DNA from 2 places in the Nonomuraea sp. WAC 01424 genome. Region 2 is predicted to be linked to the other one. Evidence: riboswitches for the same ligand, from Rfam matches in the RefSeq annotation. Region 2 holds a riboswitch; the other holds the start of a gene.

Region 1 (9,610 bases), on a different contig from region 2:
GCTCGATCTCGTCGGCCGCGGCGGCGCGCAGGTCGCGCACGGTCTCCTCGGCCTGCCTGGCCTTCTCAAGCAGCTGCGGGAAGCTCTTGGAGATCTCCTGGTCCGCGTGGTAGCGAACCTCGGCCTCCCGGCTCACCCGCGGACGGAAAAACGCCATCGACCCTGCCCTTCACGCAGTCTTTGCTGTTCAACCGACAAGGGTACGCCGTCCGTGACCACCTTCTGACACCGCCTCCGAAGTCCGGGCGGCGGACGGGGCCGCCCAGTAAGATGATCACCATGCCCGCAAAGCGACCTCCCGTCCCACTCTCCCGCGAGCGCATCATCGAGGCCGCACTCCACATCGCCGACAGCCAGGGCCTGCGCCGGCTCACCATGCGCCGGCTGGGCGACGCGCTGGAGGTGGAGGCCATGGCCATCTACCACCACCTGCCCCGGGGCAAGGAGGCGCTGATGGACGCGCTGGCCGAGCACGTCACGTCCGTGCACGTGGAGCAGGCGGCCACCTGGCAGGAGACGGCCAGGGCGTGGTGCCGGGCGGGCCGGGAGCTGCTGCGCGAGCATCCCGGCGTGCTGGCGCTGGCCCTGACCAAGCCGCCCAAGGGCGCCACCGCGGTGGCCATCAGCGAGCAGACCGAGCAATTGGCCGACGGGGGCCTGCGCGACGCCCCTGAGGCCGTACGGGCGCTGCGGGCGTTCGTGTTCGGCAGCGTGGCGGTCGAGGTCCAGCAATCCGGATGGGCTGACCCAGAAGTTGATGAATGGGTCAGGCGTGACGAAAGAGCCGATGTGGACTTCGAAAGAGGGCTCGACGCTTTGCTTAAGGGGTTGCAAACGTAGTGCGCGTGTCACGCTTGGCCCGTTATCCTGCATAAGGCACTCTGTGTCGAAGGTCACACGATCGGGGGATCCTCCTGTAACAGTCCGAACGGGCTATGTCGGACCGTGTGACACACGCCGCACACTTGCCAGAACAACAAACCCGAGCCGCTCCCGTCCCTCTCCCGGGAGCACCCACGAGATATCGGAGGCACGCCGATGTGCCCGCACGACCCGGCCTGTCCGTCTGCCGAGGCGCCGGACCGCGAGGCAGCACGCACCCTCGCATGCCACCCCGAGCAGGGGTGGAGCCTTCTCTGCAACGGCGTCGTCCTGTTCGAGGACACCGGGGAGCTCCTGCCCAGCGGCACCGTCATCGCGCCGCACCGGCCCGACCCCCTGGTCGGCGCCGCCTGACGGCGGCCAGTTCGCCGATCCACCGGGCCACGACCTCGCCCACCCGGGCGGGGTCCCGCTTCAGGTCGTGGCCCTCTCCCGGCAGCACCACCAGCCGGGCGCAGTCCGCCGGATCCGGCACTCCGAACGGATCCCGGTCCCCGTTCACCACCAGCACGTCGACCCCGGCCCCGCGCAGCTCCTCGGCCCTGGAACGCTCCGGCTTGCCCGGCGGGTGCAGCGGGAAGGCCAGCGCGACCACCGCCGCGGCGCCCACGGCCGAGGCCGTACGGCAGGCCACCCGGGCTCCGTTGCTCCGCCCGCCCTGTACCAGCGGCAGGTCCGGCCACCTGGCACGCAGCTCGCCCAGCACGATCTCCCAGGCCTCGTCCTGCTTGACCGCCGAGCCCGGCGCCCGCGCCCCCGCCACCCGGAACGCCTGGGACACCCTGGCCACGACCGCCCCGGCCCCGAGCGCGGCGTCGCGGACGGCCAGCAGGTCGGGGGCGTCCACTCCCCCGGCCGACCCGTGGGTCAGCACCAGCAGCAGCCGGGGCTCGGCCACCTCGTCCACCTGCACCAGCGCGGGCCCTCGCGGAGTCATGATCTCCATGGCAGCACCGTACCTGGGGAGGATCCGCCCCTAGCTCCCAGGTCGGATGACGGCGCGCCGAAGACCAGGGATGATGACCTTTATGCCAGACATGCGCCCCATCCGGGATGACCTGCAGGCCACCCTCGACGCCCGCCGCGACCTCGGCCCCGACTACGAGGCCGCGCTCGTCGACTCCTTCGTGGAACGGCTCGACGCCGCCATCGCCGCCCGCGTACAGGCCGAGCTGAACGGCCACGGCGTCGCGCCGGCCAGGCCCAACCAGCACAACGGCGGCGCGGCGATGATCCCCGTCGCGCTGGGCTCGATGGGCCTCGGCATCCCGCTGACCGCCATCGCGGCGAGCAACGCGGGCCTGGTGGGCCTGACGATCACGTGGCTGGCGATCGTCGCCATCAACGTGGCCGCCGCCGTGGCCATCATGCGCCGCGCCTGAGCCCGCGCCTCTGCTTTCTGCCGCGCGCTCAGGCGTCGCGGTGGAAACGCAGCCGGACCTCGGCGGCCAGGATCTCGTCCTCGTGTTCCAGGCCGTACGTCCACACCTGACCGGCGTCCTCGGTGCGCCCGCGCAGCGGCAGCGTACGGGCCAGCAGCTCGATGGCCAGCGCCCCCGTCTGGGGGTCGGCCCCGCTCTCGACGGCCTCGGCGAACTCCGCGCAGGCCAGCTCCAGGTGGGCGATGCCGAGCAGCACCCGCAGCCCCGGCAGCTCCCCCGCCGGGGCGAACTCCAGCGCGTCCAGCAGCAGCTCGGCCGCCTCGCCCGGATCGCCGTGCTCCAGCAGCATCTCGGCGAGCTGCCGCGCCGCGTGCGCGCCGGCCTGGGCGTCGCCCGCCCGCTCGCCGCTCTCCATGGCGGCGCGCAGCTCCTTCTCCGCCTCCGCCGCGCCGCCGGCCAGCCGGGCCAGCGCGAGGTGGGCCAGCGGGAGGTAGGCGGCCGTGCCCATGCCGAGCACGGCCTGCCAGGCGGCCCTGGCCTGGTCGTCGCGGCCCTCGCGCTCGAAGCCCTGGGCCAGGTGGCAGGCGGCCTGGGCGGCGTACTCGGGATGGCCGGTGGCCAGCGCCGTACGGGCCGCGGCGCGGGCGGCGTCGGTGTCGCCGCGCTCGTCGAGCACCACGGCCAGCCCCACGGCCGCCTGGGCCCGGTCGGGGTTGCCGGGGTCGGCGACGAGCTCGGTCAGTATCGCCGCCGCACCCTCGAGGTCGCCGCCCTCGGCCAGGCGGCGGGCGGTGTCGAGGGGCGGCGTCTCCAGCTCTGAGGACGTCAAGAGAGCTCCTTCTGGCGACGGATCGCACCGAGCCTAACGGCTCGTCGCGATCATGTCTGCTCACTTGACGGTGTAGGACTGGCCCATGCCCGAAGCGGGCCCCCGGCAGGGGGCCCGCTTGAGACTCAGTCCTCGTACGCCTCCAGCGGCGGGCAGGAGCACACCAGGTTACGGTCGCCGTAGGCCTGGTCGATCCGGCGCACCGGCACCCAGTACTTGCCCTCGCGCAGCGAGCTCAGCGGGTAGGCCGCCTCGGTCCGCGAGTACGGGTGCGCCCACTCGTCGGCGGTGACCGACTCGGCGGTGTGCGGGGCGTTGCGCAGCGGGTTGTCGGTCTTGTCGTAGTCGCCGGAGGCCACCTTGGCGATCTCGCCGCGGATGGCGATCATGGCGTCCACGAACCGGTCGAGCTCGTCGAGGTCCTCGCTCTCGGTCGGCTCGATCATCAGCGTCCCGGCCACCGGGAACGACATGGTCGGGGCGTGGAAGCCGTAGTCGATCAGGCGCTTGGCCACGTCGTCGACGGTGACGCCGGTCTCCTTGGTGATCTGCCGCAGGTCCACGATGCACTCGTGGGCCACCAGGCCGCCGCGCCCGGTGTAGAGCACCGGGAAGTGCGGGGCCAGCCGCCTGGCCAGGTAGTTGGCCGACAGGATGGCCTGCTCGGTGGCCGCGGTGAGCCCCTCGGCGCCCATCATCCGCACGTACGCCCACGAGATCGGCAGGATGCCGGCCGATCCGTACGGGGCGGCCGAGACCGGGCCGACCGCGCTGCCGTCGCGCAGCGGGTGGCCGGGCAGGTAGGCCGCCAGGTGGCCGCGCACCGCGACCGGGCCGACGCCGGGGCCGCCGCCGCCGTGCGGGATGCAGAACGTCTTGTGCAGGTTGAGGTGGGACACGTCGGCGCCGAACTCGCCCGGCTTGGCCAGGCCCACCAGGGCGTTGAGGTTGGCGCCGTCGACGTACACCTGGCCGCCGGCCTCGTGCACCTTGGCGCAGACCTCGGTGATCGACTCCTCGTACACGCCGTGCGTGGACGGGTACGTCACCATGATCGCCGCCAGCCGCTCGCGATGCTTGGCGATCTTGGCGTCGAGGTCGGCCAGGTCGATGTTCCCGTCGGTGTCGCAGGCCACGACCACGACCCGCATGCCCGCCATGACGGCGCTGGCCGCGTTCGTGCCGTGGGCCGAGGACGGGATCAGGCACACGTCGCGGCCGGTGTCGCCGTTGGCCTGGTGGTAGGCGCGGATGGCCAGCAGGCCGGCGAACTCGCCCTGGGAGCCCGCGTTCGGCTGGATGGAGACCGCGTCGTAGCCGGTCACCTCGGCCAGCCAGCCCTCCAGGGTGCCGATCAGCTCCCGGTAGCCCTCGGTCTGGGCCTCGGGCGCGTACGGGTGGACGCCGGCGAACTCCGGCCAGGTGATCGGCTCCATCTCGGTGGTCGCGTTGAGCTTCATCGTGCAGGAGCCCAGCGGGATCATCGAACGGTCGAGCGCGATGTCCTTGTCCTGGAGGCGGCGCAGGTAGCGCAGCATCGCGGTCTCGGAGCGGTGACTGTGGAAGACCGGGTGGGTCAGGTAGTCCGACTCGCGCAGCAGCCCGTCCGGCAGCGCGTCGGCCGACAGCTCCACCGCCTCGCGCTCGACGCCGAAGGCGGCCCATACCTTGGCCAGCTCGGCGGCGCCGGTCTTCTCGTCGCAGGCGATCGAGACGTGGTCGTCGCCGGCCTGCCACAGGTTGACGCCCCGCTCGGCGGCGGCGGCCACCACGTCGGCGGCCCGGCCGGGCACGCGGACGAGCACGGTGTCGAAGAACTCGCCGTGCACGACCTCCAGCCCGGCCTCGCGCAGCCCGGCGGCCAGCGCGACGGCGTGCCGGTGCACCCGCAGCGCGATGCGGCGCAGGCCCTCGGGGCCGTGGTAGACGGCGTACATGCCGGCGATCACGGCCAGCAGGACCTGGGCGGTGCAGATGTTGCTGGTGGCCTTCTCGCGGCGGATGTGCTGCTCGCGGGTCTGCAGGGCCAGCCGGTAGGCGGGGTCGCCGTCCACGTCGACCGACACGCCGACCAGGCGGCCGGGCATCTGCCGCTGCAGGCCCTCACGTACGGACATGTAGGCCGCGTGCGGGCCGCCGAAGCCGAAGGAGACGCCGAAGCGCTGGGAGGAGCCGATGGCGATGTCGGCGCCCAGCTCGCCCGGGGCGGCCACGAGCGTGAGGGCCAGCAGGTCGGCGGCGGCCACGACGAGCGCGCCCGCCTCGTGCGCCCTGGCGGCCACGCCGCGGAAGTCGCGCAGGCGGCCCGAGGCGCCCGGGTACTGCACGAGCACGCCGAAGCAGTCGGGCAGCTCGCCGTCGAGGTCGTGCTCGACCAGCGTGATGCCGAGCGGCTCGGCGCGGGTGGCCAGTACGGCCTTGGTCTGGGGCAGCGTGTCGGCGTCGACGACGAACACGTCGCTCTTGGACCTGCCGGCGCGGCGGGCCAGCGTCATGGCCTCGGCCGCGGCGGTGGCCTCGTCCAGCAGCGAGGCGCCGGCCACGTCGAGGCCGGTCAGGTCGGAGACGACCGTCTGGAAGTTCAGCAACGCCTCCAGGCGGCCCTGCGAGATCTCCGGCTGGTACGGCGTGTAGGCGGTGTACCAGCCCGGGTTCTCCAGCAGGTTGCGCCGGATGACGGCGGGCGTGACGGTGTCGTAGTAGCCCAGTCCGATCATCGAGGTCAGCACCCGGTTGCGGGAGGCCAGCTCGCGCAGCTCGGCGATGGCCTCGGTCTCACTCGCGGCCGGCGGGAGCTGCAGCCGGTCCTTGGCCCTGATGGCCTCGGGGACGGCCACGGCCACCAGATCGCCGACGGACTCGAAACCCACGGCCTCGAGCATGCGCTGCTGCTCGGACTCGGAGGGCCCGATATGCCTGGACGAGAACGGCGGAGCGGACAGGTCGGTCATGGAGGTTGCCTCCTGAGGCTTGGAGACCGGCGCCAGGGCGCGGGCGAGTGCCGGATCTCCCCCTCTGTCATCGCGACGTCATCGCGACCTGAGAGCTTCACCCCACCGTGGGGCTTGCACCGTCGGTGAGGTGCGCCTGGCGGGCGCACCTGCTTTCCAGAGTTGCCTCGCCCGAGCGGTACGGGATGCCTGAGAGATTCCGGGGAGGGTTGCTCCTTCGGCGCCCCAGGACCGAGGCCCAGGGACTCTCCCGCACGGGGTCGTCAGCCTTACTCTGTCCTAGATTACTACGGTGTGTTCAGCGGTTCAGCTCACCCCGTGCGGCGTGCGCGACGCCGCTTGGCGAGCTCGTCAGCGGGATGGTCGGCCGGGACGCTGTCCTCGACCGCCGCCCGTTCCCCCGGCAGCTCCGCGAGGGAGCCCTCGACCTCGCGCCAGACCCGGCCGAGCGCGATGCCGAACACACCCTGCCCGCCCTGGAGGAGGTCTATCACCTCGTCGGCCGAGGTGCACTCGTAGACGCTGACTCCGTCGCTCATGAGCGTGATCTGCGCGAGGTCGGCGACCCCGCGGTCACGCAGGTGCTGCACGGCGGTGCGGATCTGCTGCAGTGACACGCCGGTGTCGAGCAGCCGCTTGACGACCTTGAGCACCAGGATGTCGCGGAAGCTGTAGAGCCGCTGCGAGCCCGAGCCGTGCGCGGCTCTTATCGTGGGCTCCACCAGGCCAGTGCGCGCCCAGTAGTCGAGCTGCCTGTAGGTGATGCCGGCCGCCGAGCAGGCCGTCGGCCCGCGATATCCGATGTCGTCCGGCAGCTTCGCGGGCTGCTCGTCGAAGAGCAGGCCCTGCTCTCCGGCACGCTGCCGCGCGCTCTCACGCCGCACCGGATCTTCCTGGCCGGCCGTCTTTCCCTCGCCGCTGCTGACCGCCACGCGGACCTCCGGCTTTCTCTCATCCCGCGGCCTGATCTGGGGGTTCGTAAAGGGCGACCACGGGTTTCACTTGCACCGTAGGACCGTGACCATGCCCAGTCAACGATCCGGCTCGGCGCGTCGTGAAGCGTAAATGCACTGAAATACCTACCCCGCCCTGCCGAAGTCCTCGGGAGTGATCGTGTCAAGGAACTCCCTGAACTTCTCCACCTCGTCCTCCTGGTCGTCAGGAATGATCACACCGGCCTCCTGGACCACCTCTTCGCTGGCGAAGATGCGGGCGCCGGTGCGCAGGGCGAGGGCAATCGAGTCGGACGGCCTGGCGCTGACCTCCACACCGTTGGAGAACACCAGGTCGGCGAAGAAGATGCCGTCACGCAGAGCCACGATGTTGACCGCGCGCAGCCCGACACCGAGCGCGCTCAGCACGTCCCTGAACAGGTCGTGGGTGAGCGGCCTGGGCGGCGGCGGCCGGGCCTGGGCCAGGGCGATGGCGGTCGCCTCCGTCATGCCGATCCAGATCGGAAGGAACCGTTCCCCGTGTGCCTCCTTGAGCAAGACGATCGGCTGATTTGTGGGCATTTCTACTCGAACGCCCACGACCTCCATCTGCAACACGGGCTGCTCCGTATTCGGCCGGCCGGTCGCCCGGCACAGCTGTTGACTGGGTCGCTTCTGCTGACACGCTTGTGCATTTCAACGTAACACCCGTCAGGCCTGGAATGTGCCCCGGCCTTCCAGCTCTGTGCTGCCCTCAGCGGCCGAGCACAGACCTCACGCCGATGCGTACGAGCGAGGCGTGCAGGTCGAGCAGGAGCGTCGACAACTCCCTCGCAGCCTCGTCGGCCTCGCCGATGGCGCCGGGGGCACGCCGCTTGAGGATGGGCGCGACGGCCTGCTCGACCAGCCCGCACTCACGCTCGGCCGCGGCCTTGACCGCGCGCAGGTGGCGGGCGTGCAGGCCGAAGCGGCGCAGGGCGCCGACGCTGCGCGCGACCTTGAGCGCCTCCTCGTCGTAGCGCCTGGCCACGGGGGCCAGCAGGCCGTAGTCCTCCAGCTCGGCGAGGGTCTCCTCGTCGATGCCGGCGGCCTCCAGCGGCTCGGCCCGGCTGAACCGGATCTCCTGCGCCTGCTGCACCGCGCGCGGGAGGCCGAAGCTCTCGGCCATCCTGTCCTTGATCACCCGCAGCGGCAGGTAGTGGTCACGCTGCTCGGTCAGGATGAAGCGCAGTTGCTCGACGTGCAGGTGGGTGAACTTGCGGTAGCCGGAGGGGCTGCGCTCCGGCTCGATCAGCCCCTCGCCCTCCAAGAAACGGATCTTGGAGACGGTGACGTCGGGGAACTCGCCCTGCAGCAGGGCGAGCACCTCCCCGATGCTCATGTGCGAGCGTGCCGCCTGGGAACTCATGCCACCGCCTCCGATGGCACGAGTGACAGGGATGCCGTGTGCACGGGTCGCCCGCTCCGCTCACTCATGCGCCGGCGTTGACCCTCATCAGGAAGACGAGGCGGAACTTGCCGATCTGCACCTCGTCTCCGGAGTGCAAGGGGACCTCCTCGATGCGCTCCCGGTTGACGTAGGTGCCGTTGAGGCTGCCGACGTCGCGCACGGAGAACTGGCCGCCGCGATGGCGGTAGAACTCGACGTGGCGGCGGGAGACGGTGATGTCGTCGAGGAAGATGTCGCTCTCCGGGTGGCGCCCGGTCGTGGTGAGGTCCTTGTCGAGCCGGAACCGGCTCCCCTGGTTGGGCCCCCTGGTCACCGAGAGCAACGCCGTGCCGGGCGGGAGCTGTTCGACCAGCGCCCGTTCGGCCAGGAGCATGTCGCCTGTCTCAGCCTCGTACGCCTCGATTCCCGCGACCGAGATCGTCGACGTGGTGTCCCCGGAGACCTCGGGTCTGGTCAACGGTGACCCACAGCGGGAACAGAAACGGGCATCCTCGGGGTTGGCGTGCCCGCACTGCGTGCAGTAGACGCTCGGCATCGATCGGCTCGGCCTCCTACCGCGAAGACGCGGCGACGGTGCTCGGGGCGCGCCTGCCTTCGCTCTTCAAGTTTGCGAATGCCGCAACTTACGCTGATCAGCGGCAAAGGTCAAGGCGGGGCACTGGACTGGTGGTTCGGACGCTGACAAAGTTACCGTCGCTCCCGCCCCGTGGTCCATGCCGCCGCGCGTTTCTACATTACGATCTTGCGGCACTCCGCGCGCACATCGCGGGCAACGGATTTTCCGCTACTCTACGTGATCAGATCGCTGCTCGCTCGACGATGCGGGCCCAGCGTTCGAGCAGAGCCTGCGCGCCGTCCATGTCGGGGGCCTCGGCCCACAGTTCGGTCACCGGTTCGGCGGCGGCGGGCAGCACCAGCACCCACGACCCGTCGTCGCGGGCCACCCGCACGCCGTCGGTGGTGTCGACGCGCCAGCCGCCCGGCTCGGCCTCGGCCGCCTCGATGACCGAGCGCATGACCGCGCCCTTGGCCGCCCACTGGGTGGGGACGCTGCGCCTGAGCAGCTTGACCTCGGGGATCCTCGCGTCGATCTGGCTGAGCGTCAGCCGGGTGCGGGCCACCAGGCCGAGCAGCCGCATGAACGCGGCCAGGCCGTCGATGGCCGGGCTGAACTCGGGCACGAC
Region 2 (9,610 bases):
CATCTCGCTGCGCGGCCCCGGCGGCGAGCCGGTGATGGCGGGCGAGGGCCCGTACGGGCTCTCGCCGCTGGGCGCCCGCTTCATCGCCGGTCAGCTCGCCGGCCTGCGTGAACTCACCCTGCTGTACGCGCCCAACGTCAACTCCTACAAGCGCTACGTGCCCGGCAGCTTCGCCCCGACGGCGGTCAAGTGGGGCGTCGACAACCGCACCTGCTCGTTGCGGCTGGTGGGCCACGGGTTGTCGCTGCGGGTGGAGAACCGGGTGCCGGGCGGCGACGTCAATCCGTACCTGGCGGTCTCGGCGCTGATCGCGGCCGGGCTGCACGGCATCGACCAGGAGCTGCCGCTGGAGGACGCCTTCGAGGGCAACGCCTACGACTCCGGCGCCGAGACCGTGCCCCACACGCTGCGGGACGCGCTCGTGCTGTTCGAGGGGTCGAAGCTGGCCAGGGAGACGTTCGGCGACGACGTGGTCGAGCACTACGCGAACAACGCGCGCGTGGAGCTGGCCGCCTTCGACGCGGCGGTGACGGACTGGGAGCTGTTCCGTGGTTTCGAGCGAATGTGACGGTAGGAATGAAGATCGTTAATCCGGCCACGGAAGAGGTCGTCGCCCAGGTCGAGATGGCCGACGCGGCGGAGGTCGACCGGGCGGTGGAGCGGGCCGCGAAGGCGTACCGGAGCTGGCGGGAGGTGGCGCCGGGCGACCGGGCGCGGCTGCTGCGCCGGTTCGCCGACCTGGTGGACGCCCACGGCGAGGAGCTGGCCCGGCTGGAGCTGGGCAACGCCGGGCATCCGATCGGCAACGCGCGCTGGGCCGCCGGGGCCGTCCGCGACGTGCTGCACTTCTACGCCGCCGCCCCCGAGCGCAACCACGGCAAGCAGATCCCGGTGCCCGGCGGCGTGGACATCACCTTCCAGGAGCCGCTGGGCGTGGTGGGCGTCATCGTGCCGTGGAACTTCCCGATGCTGATCATGTCGTGGGGCGTGGCCCCCGCGCTGGCGGCGGGCAACACGGTGATCGTCAAGCCGGCGGAGTGGACCCCGCTCACGGCGTTGAGGCTGGCCGAGCTGGCCCTGGAGGCGGGCCTGCCCGAGGGGGTGCTCCAGGTGCTGCCCGGCGAGGGAGAGGTCGCCGGGGCCCGGCTGGTCGAACATCCCGGCGTGGCGAAGATCGTGTTCACCGGCTCGACCGAGGTGGGCAAGGAGATCGCCGCGAAGGCGGCGGCGCAGGTCAAGCGGGTGACGCTGGAGCTCGGCGGCAAGTCCGCAAATATCGTCTTCGCCGACTCGGATCTCGAAAAAGCGGCAAAAACCGCTCCTTATGCGGTCTTCGATAACTCCGGCCAGGACTGCTGCGCGCGCTCGCGCATCCTCGTCCAGGCCGAGGCGTACGACGAGTTCCTGGAACGCCTGTCGGCGGCGGTGCGCGGCGTCAAGGTCGGCGACCCGCTCGACGAGTCCACCGAGATGGGCCCGCTGATCAGCGCCGAGCACCTGGAACGCGTCCGGGGCTTCGTCGAGGGCACGCCCTTCCTCCAGGGCGACTGCCCCCAAGGCAAGGGCTACTGGTTCCCGCCGACCGTGCTCACCTCGAAGGTCACCGACCGCGCCTTCACCGAGGAGATCTTCGGTCCCGTCGTGTCGGTGGTCCCGTTCACCGACGAGGCGGAGGCCGTACGCATCGCCAACGACACCCCGTACGGGCTGAGCGGGTCCATCTGGACCCGCGACGTCGGGCGGGCGCTGCGCGTGGCCCGCGCGGTGGAGTCGGGCGCCCTGTCGGTGAACTCGCACTCCTCGGTGCGCTACTGGACCCCGTTCGGCGGCTTCAAGCAGTCCGGACTCGGCCGCGAGCTCGGCCCCGACGCCCTGACGGCCTTCACCGAGACCAAGAACGTCTTCATCTCATGGGAGTGAACACAGTGCAGCGTTTGCAGGACCGTGTGGCCGTCATCACCGGCGCGGGCAGCGGCATCGGGCTGGCCACGGCCCGCCGGTTCGCGCAGGAGGGCGCGAAGGTCGTCTGCGTGGACATCGACGAGGAGGCGGGCGGCAAGGCCGCCACCGAGGTCGGCGGCCTCTTCGTCAAGGCCGACGTGACCGTCGAGGACGACGTCGTCCGGATGTTCGCCACGGCCCACGAGACCTACGGCAGCGTGGACATCGCCTTCAACAACGCCGGCATCTCCCCGCCCGACGACGACTCGATCCTGGAGACCGGCATCGACGCCTGGCGCCGCGTCCAGGAAGTGAACCTGACCAGCGTCTACCTGTGCTGCAAGCACGCCATCCCGTACATGCGACGGCAGGGCAAGGGCTCGATCGTCAACACCGCCTCGTTCGTGGCGGTGATGGGGTCGGCCACGTCGCAGATCTCGTACACGGCCTCCAAGGGCGGGGTGCTGGCGATGTCGCGGGAGCTGGGCGTGCAGTTCGCCCGCGAGGGCATCCGGGTCAACGCGCTGTGCCCGGGGCCGGTGAACACGCCGCTGCTGCAGGAGTTGTTCGCCAAGGACCCCGAGCGGGCCCAGCGGCGTCTGGTGCACATCCCGGTGGGCCGCTTCGCCGAGGCGTCGGAGATCGCCGCCGCGGTGGCGTTCCTGGCCAGCGACGACGCCTCGTTCATCACGGGGGCGGAGTTCCTGGTGGACGGCGGCATCTCCGGCGCGTACGTGACGCCGCTGTGACCCGTCCGGTCATCGGGATCACGACGTACGTGGAGCCCGCCCGGTTCACCGTGTGGGACCTGCCCGTCGCGCTCCTGCCGTACATGTACGTCGAGAAGATCGTCCAGGCCGGCGGGCAGCCCGTGTTGCTGCCGCCGGCCGGCGATCCCGCCCTGGTCGTGGAGCGCCTCGACGGCCTCGTCCTGGCCGGCGGCGGCGACGTCGACCCGGCCAGGTACGCCCAGGCGCCGCACGAGCGCACCGGTTACGTCCGGGAGTTCCGGGACGCGGCCGAGTTCGCCCTCCTCGCGGCGGCCCTGGAGGCGGGGCTGCCGTTCCTGGGCGTGTGCCGCGGCCTCCAGGTGCTCAACGTCCTGCTCGGCGGCAGCCTGCACCAGCACCTGCCCGACGTGGTGGGACACACGGGCCACGCCCCCGAGCCCGGCGCGTTCGGCCACCTGCCGGTCACGCCCGTCCCCGGCAGCCGCCTGGCCAAGGCGCTCGGCACGGACGCGGTGACCGTCCCGCACTATCACCACCAGGCGATCGACCGGCTCGCTCCCGGGCTCGCGGTGACCGCCACGGCCGCCGACGGCACGATCGAGGCGGTGGAACTGGACGGCGGGGGGTTCGCGGCGGCGGTCCAGTGGCACCCGGAGGCGGGCGACGGGGTGGCGCTCTTCGAGGCGCTGACGGCGGCCTGCTGAGACCGTTACTGGAAAGCTTCTTTACCTTTTCTGCGCCCAAAAATCGCACGAAAGGCCAGTTCAGGCGGCCATACCACGGTGTTATAGGAAACTTGTTGGGTACCGGCTCCCGCCATCCCGGTGTCACCCTGTGTTCATCCCCAGCCGGCCGGGGCTCTTCCACTCCACACCCCCCTGAGGAGCCAGAGAGTGAACCCCAAACTCAGGTTGGGGGCTGCCGCAATGCTCGCGCTAGCCCTGACCACCAGCTCGCTGGTGGGCGCCACGAGCGCCACAGCCCAAGCGTCGCAGGTGGCCGATCCTCCCAGCCCCGACGACCGCAGGAACGCGATCGCGACCGCACACAGCGCGATCCTGGCCGACTCGGCGGCACTGCTGGCCTCCGAGCAGGACACGTTCACGCTGACGTCGACTGTCGGAGGCGTCCGCGGCCTGCAGTACCTGACCTACGCCCGTACGTACGCGGGCCTGCCCGTATACGGCGGTGACGTGGTCGTCGCCACGGACGCCTCCGGCGCGGTGGTCGACAACGTCGCCACCGGCCAGCGCACCAAGATCGGGATCAGCACCAAGGCGAAGGTGACCGCGGCCGCCGCGGGAGTGACGGCCAGGGCCAAGGTGGCCCGGGTCGAGACCGTCGCCACGCCGGTGCTGTCCGTCCACGCCGCCACGACCACGCCGCGGCTGGCCTGGGAGGTCCTGGTCACCGGCGCCACCGCGACCGGTCACGAGACCAAGCTCCACGTCTACGTGGACGCCCTCACCGGCAAGGTCATCGATTCCTGGGACGAGGTGCGCGACGGCACCGGCAACAGCTACTACGTCGGCACCGTCACCATCGACACCAGCCCCTCGTACACGATGCGCGACCCCCGCAGGAGCGGCGTCGCGTGCGGTGGCCAGAACGGCTCGCCGTACACGAAGACCACCGACACCTGGGGCAACGGCTCGGGCACGAACCTGGAGACCGCCTGCGTCGACGCGCTCTACGCCGCGCAGCGGGAATGGGACATGCTGAGCGCCTGGCTCGGCCGCAGCGGCATCAACGGCCAGGGCGGCGGTTACCCGGCCCGCGTCGGCCTGGCCGACGTCAATGCCTACTGGAACGGCCAGTACGGCTCCTTCGGCCACAACTCCGCCAACTCCCAGCAGCTCACGTCGATGGACGTCGTCGGCCACGAGTTCGGCCACGGCATCTTCCAGTTCACCAGCGGCGGCTCGGGCAGCGGCAACGAGGCCGGCGGCATGAACGAGTCCACCGGCGACATCTTCGGCGCGCTCACCGAGGCGTACGCCAACAACCCCAACGACCCGCCGGACTACCTGGTCGGCGAAGAGGTCAACCTCTCCGGGGCCGGGCCGATCCGCAACATGTACAACCCGGGGGCCCTGAGCCACCCCAACTGCTACAGCACCGCCATCCCGAACACCGAGGTGCACGCGGCGGCCGGCCCGCAGAACCACTGGTTCTACCTCGTGGCCGAGGGCACCAACCCCTCGGGCAAGCCCGCGAGCACCCGCTGCGACAACGGCGCCGCGATCACCGGCATCGGCATCCGCAAGGCCGGTGAGGTCTTCATGTCCGCGCTGAACTCGAAGACGCAGCCGTGGACGCACGCCAAGGCCAGGGTCGCGACCCTCCAGGCGGCCAAGACCCTGTACCCGGGCAGCTGCACCGAGTTCAACGTGGTCAAGAACGCCTGGGACGGCGTCAGCGTACGGGCCCAGTCCGGCGAGCCGACCTGCACCCAGGGCAGCAACGACTTCTCGGTCACCCTGAACCCCGCCTCCGGCAGCGTCACACCGGGCCAGAGCACCACGACCACGGTCAGCACCACCGTGACCGGCGGTTCGGCGCAGTCGATCACCCTGCGGACCGGCACCCTGCCGGCCGGCGTGACCGCCTCGTTCAGCCCGGCCACGATCACCGCGGGGCAGAGCTCCACGCTGACGATCAACACCTCGGCGAGCAGCCCGCAGGGCAGCAACCCGATCTCGATCACGGCCGACGGCGCCGACGTCGACCGGCAGGCCACCTACAACCTCCAGATCGGGCAGAGCTCGCCGAACGACTACGCGTTCGCCGTGACCCCGTCGTCGGCCTCGGTCCAGGCCGGTCAGTCGGCCAGCGCCACGGTCAACACGCAGGTCACCGCCGGCCAGGCGCAGAGCATCGCCCTGTCGGCGAGCAACGTGCCCTCGGGCGTGACGGTCAGCTTCAACCCGTCCACGATCACCGCCGGGCAGTCGTCCACGGTGACGTTCGCGACCACGAGCGGCGTGACGCCGAGCACGTACACGATCAGCCTGAACGCCGACGGGGCGAGCGCCGACCACTCGACCTCGTTCAGCCTGACGGTGGGCGGCGGCCAGGGCACCACGTGGCAGACCTACACGGCCTACACGGCCGGGCAGACCGTCACGTACCAGGGCACCAGCTACCGATGCCTGCAGTCTCACACGAGCCTGCCGGGCTGGGAGCCGCCCAACGTGCCCGCCCTCTGGCAGCCGGTCTGACCAGCACGACCTGGGCGGCCACGCCGGGGTGGCCGCCCAACCCCCTTGGAGCCCCCTTGAGGAGCCACAGAACGTGAACGCCATGCTCAGGCTGGGCGCCGCGGCCACCGCCGCGTTAGCCCTGACCCTCACCACGCCGGCCGGACCGGCCGGCGCAGCCGCCGACCCCGCGCCCGACATCCCCGTCTCGAACGTGACGGCGCATCTGAGCCAGTTGCAGTCCATCGCCACGAGCAACGGCGGCAACCGCGCCTCGGGCAGGCCGGGCTTCACCGCCTCGATCAACTACATCAAGGGCAAGCTCGACGCCGCCGGGTTCACCACCCGGGTGCAGAGCTTCAGCGGCGGCAGCAACCTGATCGCCGACTGGCCGGGCGGCCCGGCGAACCAGACCGTGATGCTCGGCGCCCACCTCGACAGCGTCGCGGCCGGCCCCGGCATCAACGACAACGGCTCCGGCTCGGCCGCGCTCCTGGAGAACGCCCTCACCCTCGCCGCCCGCAAGCCCACCCTCACCAAGCACGTACGGTTCGGCTGGTGGGGCGCCGAAGAAGCGGGCATGGTCGGTTCCAGGTACTACGTGCAGAACGGCGGCGCCGGCGGCGTCGAGGTGTACCTGAACTTCGACATGATCGCCTCGACCAACGCCGGCTACTTCGTCTACGACGACGACGCGACCCTTCAGCGGACCTTCAGCGACTACTTCGCCACCATCGGCCTTCAGACCGAGGGTGACAGGGAGGGCGACGGCCGCAGCGACCACGCCTCGTTCAAGAGCGCGGGCGTACGGGTCGGCGGCCTGGCCACGGGGGCCGGGGCGGTCAAGAGCTCGGCACAGGCCGCCAAGTGGGGCGGCACGGCCGGGGCCGCCTTCGACCGTTGTTATCACAGCGCGTGCGACAGCTACCCGGGCGCCATCAACACCACGGCGCTGGACCGGAACAGCGACGCCATCGCGTACGCCATATGGAAGCTCGCCGTGGGCGGCACGCCCGCGGAGAACGACTACTCGATCTCGGTGACCCCGTCCTCGGCGTCGGTCCAGGCCGGCCAGTCGGCTACCGCGGCGGTCAGTACCCAGGTCACGTCCGGCCAGGCGCAGAGCATCGCGCTCTCCGCCGGAAACGTGCCGAGCGGGGTCACCGTCTCCTTCAACCCGTCCACGATCCAGGCGGGGCAATCGTCCACCGTCACGGTCGCCACCACCAGCGGCGCCGCGGCGGGGACGTACACCATAGGGCTCAACGGCGACGGGGCGACGGCGGACCACTCCGCCTCCTTCACCCTGACCGTCGGAGGGGACGGCCAGGGCACCACCTGGACCGCCTACAAGGCCTACGCGGCCGGTGACGTCGTCACCTACCAGGGGTCCAGCTACCGCTGCCTCCAGGCGCACACCAGCCTGCCCGGCTGGGAACCGCCCAACGTGCCCGCCCTCTGGGGCCGGGCCTGATCTCACCGCGCGCCGGTCCCGACCGGCCCGCGTACTGGCTGCCGCGTGCGAGCTGACCTGCCATGACCGGCTCGCGCGCGGCCACCAACGCGGCCGCGGCCCCGCCTCTCCGGGGCCGCGGCCGCTTTTCGCTGCGTGCGGTGTACGGGATCGAAGCGCGACAACACCCCCATGTCGGCACTAGGCTGACGGACATCACCGGCGAAACCGTGCGGGAGAGCACCCTGACAGCCGGTCAGGGTCCCTGAAGGAGCAAGCCCTCCCCGCGAACCTCTCAAGGCAAAGGACCGCGCGGCAGCCCTGTAAGGCGTTCTTACGGGGAGGTGACCTCTGGAAAGCAGGCCCGAGCGGCCTCGCCGAAGGTGAAAGTCCGGCAAAACTCGGGCGAAGCTCTCAGGCATCCATGACAGAGGGGGAGGATGCTGGCATCCGATCCTGTCCTGAGGTGCGACAAATGTCCCGACCTACGCCGCTACGAGACGTCCACGAGGCCCTAGGCGCCACGCTGACCGACTTCGCCGGGTGGCTCATGCCGCTCCGGTACGGCAGCGAGTCGGCGGAGCACAAAGCCGTCCGCGAGGCGGCCGGGCTGTTCGACCTCTCGCACATGGGCGAGATCTTCCTGACCGGGCCGCAGGCCGCCGAGGCGCTGGACTACGCGCTGGTCGGCCACCTGTCGGCGCTCGCGCCCGGCCGCGCCAGGTACACGATGATCGTGGACGAGCGCGGTGGCGTGCTCGACGACCTCATCGTCTACCGGCTGGCCGACGAGGAGTTCATGGTGGTCGCCAACGCCTCGAACGCCGAAAAAGTCGCGGATGAGCTGAAAAATCGTACTAAGTCGTATGACACGGTGGTCGACGACCGCTCCCAGCAGTACGCCCTGATCGCGATCCAGGGCCCGCGGGCCCAGGAGATCCTTTCCACGCTCACCGACGCCGACCTCGCCGGCCTCAAGTACTACGCGGGCCTGCCCGGCGTGGTCGACGGCCGCCAGGCGCTCATCGCCCGCACCGGCTACACCGGCGAGGACGGCTTCGAGCTGTTCGTCGCCAACCAGGACGCCGTACCGCTCTGGCACGCCCTGGAAGCGGCGGGCGAGCCGTACGGGATCAAGGCCGCGGGCCTGTCCAGCCGCGACACCCTCAGGCTGGAGGCCGGCATGCCGCTCTACGGCAACGAGCTGAGCTCGGACCTGACCCCGTTCGACGCGGGGCTGGGCAGAGTGGTGAAATTCGACAAGCCCGGTGACTTCGTCGGCAGGGCGGCGCTGGAGGCGGTCAAGGACGACCCGCCCCGCCGCCGCCCGCGCCGCCTGGTCGCCAAGGGCCGCCGGGTGCCGCGCCACGGCTACCCGGTCACCCGAGACGGCGCCGTCGTCGGCGAGGTCACCAGCGGTGCGCCCTCCCAGACCCTGGGCAAGCCCATCGCGATGGCCTACGTCGACGCCGGAGCAGACGAAGGTCTGGCCGTGGACATCCGGGGCAGCCAAGAACCTATGGACCTGGTCGAGCTGCCCTTCTACAGGAGGAACAAGTGAGCAACATCCCTGACGACCTGAACTACACCAAGGAACACGAGTGGGTGTCGGGTGTGGACGACGGCATCACCGTGACCGTCGGCATCACGGCCTTCGCCGCCGAAGCCCTTGGGGACGTCGTCTTCGTGCAGCTCCCCGAGGTCGGTGCGACCGTCGAGGCGGGCGACTCGGTCGGCGAGGTCGAGTCCACCAAGTCGGTGAGCGAGATCTACTCGCCGGTCGGCGGCGAGATCGTCGAGGTGAACCAGGCCATCGTGGACGACCCGTCGCTGGCCAACAGCGAGCCCTACGGCGACGGCTGGATGTTCCGCGTCCGCATGGAGGGCGACCCGGAGGACCTGCTGTCCGCCGAGGAGTACGCCGCACTCACCTCAGGCGAGTCCTGACCCAACCGCCGGGGCCCGGGTCGGGCCCCGGCACATCCTGAACTGAAGGGCGCCCATCAATGGCGATCAGCGTCTTCGACCTCTTCAAGATCGGCATCGGACCGTCCAGCTCCCACACCGGCGGCCCGATGGCCGCCGCGCACAAGTTCGCCCGCGGTCTGCACGACGACGGCCTGCTCCCCCGTGCGGCCCGGGTCGAAGTCATCCTGTACGGCTCGCTCGGCCTGACCGGCAAGGGCCACGGCAGCGACAAGGCGGTCCTGCTCGGCCTGTCCGGTGAGAAGCCCGAGCTGGTCGACGTCGACTCCATCGACGCCCGCCTGGCCGAGATGCGCGCC

Evidence for each region. A riboswitch is a leader RNA that binds a small molecule or an ion and turns the genes downstream of it on or off. The one in region 2 is predicted to bind glycine.
Region 1: linked by a shared signal. The riboswitch ahead of gcvP (aminomethyl-transferring glycine dehydrogenase) and the one ahead of gcvT (glycine cleavage system aminomethyltransferase GcvT) in region 2 are both predicted to bind glycine.

Annotation. Positions count from the first base shown of each region.
Region 1 is NZ_QHHZ01000009.1:134,932-144,541, forward strand. It holds gene DMB42_RS24990 (hypothetical protein) at 1-157, opposite strand, end outside; gene DMB42_RS24995 (TetR/AcrR family transcriptional regulator C-terminal domain-containing protein) at 280-840, shown strand; gene DMB42_RS54345 (DUF5999 family protein) at 1,039-1,236, shown strand; gene DMB42_RS25005 (alpha/beta family hydrolase) at 1,193-1,828, opposite strand; gene DMB42_RS25010 (hypothetical protein) at 1,911-2,264, shown strand; gene DMB42_RS25015 (hypothetical protein) at 2,293-3,093, opposite strand; gene gcvP (aminomethyl-transferring glycine dehydrogenase) at 3,219-6,044, opposite strand; glycine riboswitch at 6,211-6,307, opposite strand; gene DMB42_RS25025 (MerR family transcriptional regulator) at 6,356-6,976, opposite strand; gene DMB42_RS25030 (bifunctional nuclease family protein) at 7,124-7,594, opposite strand; gene DMB42_RS25035 (MerR family transcriptional regulator) at 7,731-8,384, opposite strand; gene DMB42_RS25040 (FHA domain-containing protein) at 8,449-8,961, opposite strand; gene DMB42_RS25045 (mannose-1-phosphate guanyltransferase) at 9,224-9,610, opposite strand, start outside.
Region 2 is NZ_QHHZ01000002.1:164,538-174,147, forward strand. It holds gene DMB42_RS06070 (glutamine synthetase family protein) at 1-568, shown strand, start outside; gene DMB42_RS06075 (aldehyde dehydrogenase) at 577-1,920, shown strand; gene DMB42_RS06080 (3-oxoacyl-ACP reductase) at 1,911-2,690, shown strand; gene DMB42_RS06085 (gamma-glutamyl-gamma-aminobutyrate hydrolase family protein) at 2,687-3,376, shown strand; gene DMB42_RS06090 (M4 family metallopeptidase) at 3,599-5,893, shown strand; gene DMB42_RS06095 (M28 family peptidase) at 5,976-7,346, shown strand; glycine riboswitch at 7,549-7,646, shown strand; glycine riboswitch at 7,667-7,766, shown strand; gene gcvT (glycine cleavage system aminomethyltransferase GcvT) at 7,801-8,886, shown strand; gene gcvH (glycine cleavage system protein GcvH) at 8,883-9,272, shown strand; gene DMB42_RS06110 (L-serine ammonia-lyase) at 9,332-9,610, shown strand, end outside.